One region of the Nitratireductor rhodophyticola genome, then DNA from elsewhere that is predicted to be linked to it. Evidence: predicted binding sites of a transcription regulator. Region 1 holds the regulator's gene; each other region holds the start of a gene.
What was found. Region 1 encodes LexA, which represses DNA repair genes until DNA is damaged. Its sites were predicted from a motif close to TGTTCNNNNTGTGTTCNG; they were not measured.

Region 1 (2,202 bases):
GATCGCGCGCCTTCCGGTGCAGTGCTGGGGCCAGGGGCAGGAACAGGCGAGCGGACGCGAGGTTTTGCGCGCAGCCTTCTCGATCAGGTGGACGATGTGGGCGGGCTGGTTTTCGATGCGGACGCAATCACCGCCTTTCGCGGCGATCCGGAGACGCTTTTCGCCATGATCAAGGCCTCCGCCGCGCAGGTCGTTCTGACACCGCACGAAGGCGAATTCGGGCGCCTGTTTGCAGGTCTTGAAGATGCGCCGGAGGTCTCGAAAGTGGAGCGGGCCCGGGAGGCAGCCATGCGATCCGGTGCAACAATCGTGCTCAAGGGACCGGATACGGTGGTTGCGGCGCCCGACGGGCGGGCAGCCATCAATGTGAACGCAACGCAGCACCTGGCCACAGCCGGGTCAGGCGATGTCCTGTCCGGAATCGTGGCTGGTCTGATGGCACAGAGGATGCCGGCATTTGAAGCAGCCTGCGCGGGTGTCTGGCTTCATGCGGAGGCCGGCGGAGTGTTCGGCCGAGGGCTTATCGCCGAAGATCTGCCCGAGATGCTGCCCCGGGTTCTGCAGTCTCAGTTCCCGGAACATGTCCGCTGAAAGGTCGAAGCGAGCGGGACGTACCGGCGGGGAGAAACGAACGGGGTGTACCCGGCTGTGGAAGAAAAGTGGGGGCTACACAGACGGCTCGACCCGCCGTCGCCGCGTTGGAGGATTTTGCAGTCAGTTTTTTCCACCTGACTGCAACATACTTCAGTAACGGCGCATCAATCCAACCAGACGCCCCTGAACCTTGACCCGGTCGGGGCCGAAAATCCGCGTTTCATAGGCCGGGTTTGCAGCTTCAAGGGCAATCGACGCGCCTTTGCGGCGAAAGCGTTTCAGGGTTGCTTCTTCCTGATCCACCAGCGCGACCACGATCTCGCCCGGATTGGCGGTCTGGGTTTCGCGGATGATGACGGTATCGCCGTCGAAGATCCCCGCCTCGATCATGGAATCGCCCCTGACCTCCAGCGCGTAATGATCGCCGCCGCTCAGCATGTCCGGGGGGACGGCGATGGAATGTGTCTGGTGCTGAATGGCGTCGATGGGAACGCCGGCAGCGATGCGCCCCATCACCGGCACGGAGACGACGCCAGCCAGACCGTCATCATTGCTGGCGGCGGGTTTTGGCTGGGGCGAGGGGGCTTTGCCGAGGCTGCCTTCAATGACGCTGGGCGAGAATTTGCGTGCGCCGGGGTTCAGGCCGGGAGCAATCGAATCGGGGAGGCGCAGAACTTCCAGTGCGCGAGCCCGATTGGGAAGCCGGCGAATGAAGCCACGCTCCTCGAGCGCGGTGATCAATCGATGAATGCCGGATTTCGAGGCAAGGTCCAGCGCTTCCTTCATTTCATCGAAGGAGGGCGGAATTCCTGTCTCCTTCAGCCGCTCGTGGATGAACAGGAGAAGTTCGTGCTGCTTGCGGGTCAGCATGGGCGCCACCGAGAATCAGTTAAAAACAAAACCAGAACATACTCTATATGTTCCAGTTGTGTTCCGCAACTCCCGGCATTTGTGTGCGGTTTACCGGGGCTACGGCGCCGCGAACAGCGCCTTGGCACCATCGGCGACGAACTGCACGGCGAGCGCGGCCAGTATAACGCCGAGAAGGCGTGTCAGGATCGAGCGTCCTGTCTCGCCGAGGAAGCGGTCGACGCGCTCGGCAAGCGTGAAGACGGCGTAGGTGATGACGATCGTTGTCGCCAGGATTGCCAGCAGTGTCGCGCTTCCGGCCAGTCCGCCGAAGGAACCCGAGAGCAGAACGGTGGCCGAAATCGCGCCGGGACCGGCTATCAGGGGGATCGCCAGCGGAAAGGCGGCGATGTTTCGGATCATGTCACGGGTGATGGCGCGCTCGGCGCTCTTCTCATGGCGTTCCTGGCGGCGCTCGAAGATCATTTCGAAGGCGATGAAGAAGAGCAGCAGGCCGCCCGCCACGCGGAAAGCGGGAAGTGTGATCCCGAACACGGAGAGTATGGCGCTGCCGGCCACGCCGAAGAGAGCGAGGACCGCGAAGCCGATGATCGCCGCCCGAACGGCGACCTGATTGCGCTCCGACCGGTTCATGCCCACCGTCAGGGCGAGAAAGAGCGGGGCGAGGCCTGGCGGGTCCACGGTCACGAGCAGTGTGACAAAGGCATTGAATACGGTCTCGTAGCCTAGCATGAGGTC
Region 2 (2,202 bases), on a different contig from region 1:
TCTGGTCAACAATGCCGGGATCACGCGCGATGTGATGTTTCACAAGATGACGCCGGAAGACTGGCGCGCGGTGGTCGATGTTAATCTCAACGGCGTCTTCAACATGACGCATCAGGTTTTCGCCGGCATGCGCTCGCGCAAGTTCGGCCGGATCATCAGTATTTCCTCGATCAACGGTCAGAAAGGCCAGATGGGGCAGGCCAATTACTCGGCCGCCAAGGCCGGCGAGATCGGTTTCACCAAGGCGCTGGCCCAGGAGGGGGCGCGTTTCAATGTGACGGTGAATGCGATCTGCCCGGGCTATATCGCCACCGACATGGTGATGGCCGTGCCGGAAGCGGTGCGCGAGAAGATCATCGCGCAGATCCCGGTGGGGCGGCTGGGCGAGGCGTCGGAAATCGCACGGTCGGTGCTCTTCCTGGCGTCCGACGATGCAGGCTTCGTGACCGGCTCGACGCTGACCGTCAATGGCGGGCAATACTTCATCTGATGAAAATCAGGCGTGCCGCGCCGTAAATTTTCGGGACGCTGTGGATCGATCATGGCGTTCCGGATTCCTCGATCCTGTATCAATTTGAAGCAATTCGGTTAACGGAGCTTTCATCCTGCCGGAGCCGAGCTGTGGATAAGGTGTGCGCTGTCTGTCGACAGGCGGTGGAAAACACCAGATGTAGCGGTGAACGTACCGGGAACATTGCGATATCACTGATTCGTCGCCGATTCGTTCCGGGTTTGGTCGAAGTGTTAATGCCAGGTCTCAACCCGCGCGGCGCGGCTGTTAACGGCGGGTCAAATTTTCCTAACAAAATCTTATGCTTGTGCAGAGTGGAACGGGCCTGCGTCTCCGCTGCCTGCAAAAGGTTAACGCTTGCCCTTCCTTTGCGGCACTTCCGGTTTGGCGCCGATTCAGCATCTAGTTCCGCTTCCTCTGCGTCATACAGTATGTTGGGGTGAACAAAACGAGAAATCTGCAAAGTCAGTGATTCGTCGCCGATTCGTTCCAGACTCGTTCCAAACCTTAACGGATGCATGGATATGCGAAGGCATATGGCAGTCATTGTCGGGGGAATGACAGTCTTGCCTTGGAATGCGGAGGCAAAGCGTGCTAACCCGTGTGCTCGCCTTTTTTCGCTGAGGTAGACGGCTTTCCGGGCCCTATGAATTTCCAGAATCAGAACGCCAGCCCCCGGGTGCTTTCGGGGCGCAACGTCACAGCCATCCTCGGCCCTACCAACACGGGCAAGACGCATCTCGCCATCGAGCGCATGGTTGCGCATTCCAGCGGCATTATCGGCCTGCCGCTGCGCCTGCTTGCGCGCGAGGTCTATTCGCGCGTGGTCGCCAAGGTGGGCGAGCAGCATGTGGCACTGATAACCGGCGAGGAAAAGATAGCGCCGCCGGGGGCACGCTTTTCGGTGTGTACGGTGGAGGCGATGCCGCGTGAGGCCGATGTGGCCTTCGTTGCGATCGACGAGGTCCAGCTTGCCGCTGATCTCGAGCGCGGCCACATTTTCACCGACCGTATCCTGCATCTGCGAGGCCGCGAGGAAACGTTGCTGCTCGGGGCCGGCACGATGCGCGGCATACTGGAGAAGCTCCTGCCGGGCCTCTCCGTCATCACCCGGCCGCGCATGTCGGTGCTCACCTATTCCGGCTCACGCAAGATCACGCGGCTGCCACGCCGCTCGGCCATCGTGGCGTTCTCCTCCGACGAGGTTTATGCCATCGGTGAGCTGATCCGCCGCCAGCGCGGCGGGGTGGCCGTGGTGCTCGGTGCGCTAAGCCCCCGCACGCGCAACGCACAGGTCGCGCTCTATCAGTCCGGCGATGTCGACTATCTGGTGGCGACGGATGCGATCGGCATGGGGCTCAACCTCGATGTCGATCATGTGGCCTTCGCGCAGAACCGCAAATTCGACGGTTTCCAGTATCGCGATCTCAATCCGGCGGAGCTCGGCCAGATCGCAGGCCGTGCCGGCCGGCACCTGCGCGACGGCACGTTTGGCGTTACCGGCCAGGTCGATCCCTTCGCCGATGAACTGGTCCACCGCATCGAGGCGCATGAATTCGACCCCGTGAAGGTGCTGCAATGGCGCACGGCGTCGTTCGACTTCTCAAGCGTCGATGCGCTCAAGGCGTCGCTCGATACGCCGCCGCCCGTGGATGGCCTGACGCGCGCGCTGCCGGCCGCCGATGCGAAAG
Region 3 (2,202 bases), on a different contig from region 1:
GGCTCGATCTGTCGGAGATGGACGTGGTGCTTCTGCGCCAGGACCCGCCCTTCGACATGAATTACATCACCACCACCCACATCCTCGACCGCATCCACCCGAAGACACTGGTCGTCAACGATCCGTCCTGGGTGCGAAACAGTCCCGAAAAGATCTTCGTCACCGAGTTTGCGGACCTGATGCCCGAAACCCTCATCACGCGTGACACGCGTGAGGTCGACGATTTCCGGAAAAAGCATGGCGACATCATCGTCAAGCCGCTCTACGGCAATGGCGGTGCGGGCATCTTCCATTTGAGGGAGGGTGACCGCAATCTCGCTTCGCTGCTGGAGATGTTCATGGGCGCCTTCCGCGAGCCTTTCATCGTGCAGCGCTATCTGAAAGAGGTGCGGGGCGGCGACAAGCGCATCATCCTCATCGAGGGCGAGCCCGTCGGTGCTATCAATCGGGTTCCCGCCGATCATGATTCCCGCTCCAACATGCATGTCGGCGGCCGCGCGGAACATGCGGAACTGACCGAGCGCGAGCGCGAGATCTGCGCGCGCATCGGCCCGTCCCTGCGCGAACGCGGCTTCACCCTGGTCGGCATCGATGTCATCGGCGACTGGCTGACGGAAATCAACGTGACCTCGCCAACGGGCATCCGGGAGGTGAAGAGGTTCGGCGGAGCCGACATTGCCGCCCTGTTCTGGGAGGCCGTTGAGGCGCGTCGGGCCGGCGGCTGATATGGCCCTGTTCCGCCGGCACAACCGCCTGCAACCCGAAAACAACCCATACGCTTGCCTGTTCCTGAAACGTTCTTGATCTGATCGCCGGAACCTGCTTCAATGAAGTTGCAGGGCGATGAGATTTCTTGTTCTGGCTGTATTTCTGATGCGTCTTGCCGGGATGCAGGCCTGCCTGCGTCTTGTGGATGCCAGGGCATCGGACCGAAAAGTGGGTACCGGTTTTCGGGTTGTTCCGATGCCCTTTCAAAGACCTGGACCGCCTTTGTGCGCCCGAATGGGTGCATGGCGATCCAGAAACAGCCGGTTCAGGCGTGGCTGGGGGGATAACGCATGGTTTCGCATGTCCGCACTGTGGCCTTTCAGGGGGTGGAGGCCGTTCCCGTCGACGTGCAGGTCATGGTTGCCCCCGGCAAGATGGGAATGCAGATCGTCGGGCTCGCCGACAAGGCGGTGGCGGAAAGCCGGGAGCGGGTGCAGGCCGCGCTTCATGCCTCCGGCCTGTCCATGCCGCCGAAGAAGGTGACGGTCAATCTCGCCCCCGCCGATCTGCCGAAGGAGGGAAGCCATTATGATCTCCCCATCGCTCTGGGGCTGATGGCGGCGCTCGGCGCTGTCCCTTCAGATGCGCTGGCGGGTTACGTCGTCCTCGGCGAACTGTCGCTCGATGGCACGGTCGCTGCGGTCAATGGTGTTTTGCCGGCTGCCATTGGTGCAAACGCCATGGAACGCGGCCTGATCTGTCCCCACGCCTGTGGCGCGGAAGCGGCATGGGCCGGCGCGGATATAGATATTCTCGCTCCGCGCAGCCTCATCGCGCTGGCCAATCATTTCCGGGGTAGCCAGGTCATGAGCCGGCCGGAGCCGGCGCTCTATCCGCCGCCGTCCACGGTGCCGGACCTTGCCGATATTCGCGGGCAGGAAGCCGCCAAGCGAACGCTCGAAGTGGCGGCTGCCGGTGGCCACAATCTCCTGATGGTCGGGCCACCGGGCGCCGGCAAGTCCATGCTGGCGCAGCGCCTGCCGTCCATCCTGCCGCCGCTCGCGCCGCGCGAGCTTCTGGAGGTTTCGATGATCGCCTCCATCGCCGGCGAACTGGCGGATGGGAAACTGTCGGACCGGCGCCCCTTTCGCGCGCCGCACCATTCCGCATCCATGGCGGCCATCGTGGGCGGCGGGTTGAAGGCCCGGCCCGGCGAGGCCTCGCTGTCCCATCATGGCGTTCTGTTTCTCGATGAATTGCCGGAGTTCTCCCCGCAGGTTCTCGATTCCCTGCGCCAGCCACTCGAGACCGCCGAATGCGTGATCGCCCGTGCCAATCACCGGGTCAGCTACCCGGCGCGCATCCAGCTTGTCGCCGCCATGAACCCGTGCCGCTGCGGCATGGCGGGGGAGCCCGGCCATCGTTGCCGGCGCGGGCCGCGCTGCGTGACGGATTATCAGGCGCGCATTTCAGGTCCGCTGCTCGACCGCATCG

Region 2: KUG85_RS12140 (helicase-related protein) is a predicted target of LexA. The motif match lies at 997-1,014, and genes of this name have one in related genera.
Region 3: KUG85_RS14430 (YifB family Mg chelatase-like AAA ATPase) is a predicted target of LexA. The motif match lies at 785-802, and genes of this name have one in related genera.

What each region holds. Positions count from the first base shown of each region.
Region 1 is NZ_JAHSSF010000001.1:573,669-575,870, forward strand. It holds gene KUG85_RS02690 (NAD(P)H-hydrate dehydratase) at 1-591, shown strand, start outside; gene lexA (transcriptional repressor LexA) at 745-1,464, opposite strand; gene KUG85_RS02700 (MarC family protein) at 1,564-2,196, opposite strand.
Region 2 is NZ_JAHSSF010000003.1:229,424-231,625, reverse strand. It holds gene phbB (acetoacetyl-CoA reductase) at 1-490, shown strand, start outside; gene KUG85_RS12140 (helicase-related protein) at 1,158-2,202, shown strand, end outside.
Region 3 is NZ_JAHSSF010000003.1:704,106-706,307, forward strand. It holds gene gshB (glutathione synthase) at 1-725, shown strand, start outside; gene KUG85_RS14430 (YifB family Mg chelatase-like AAA ATPase) at 1,059-2,202, shown strand, end outside.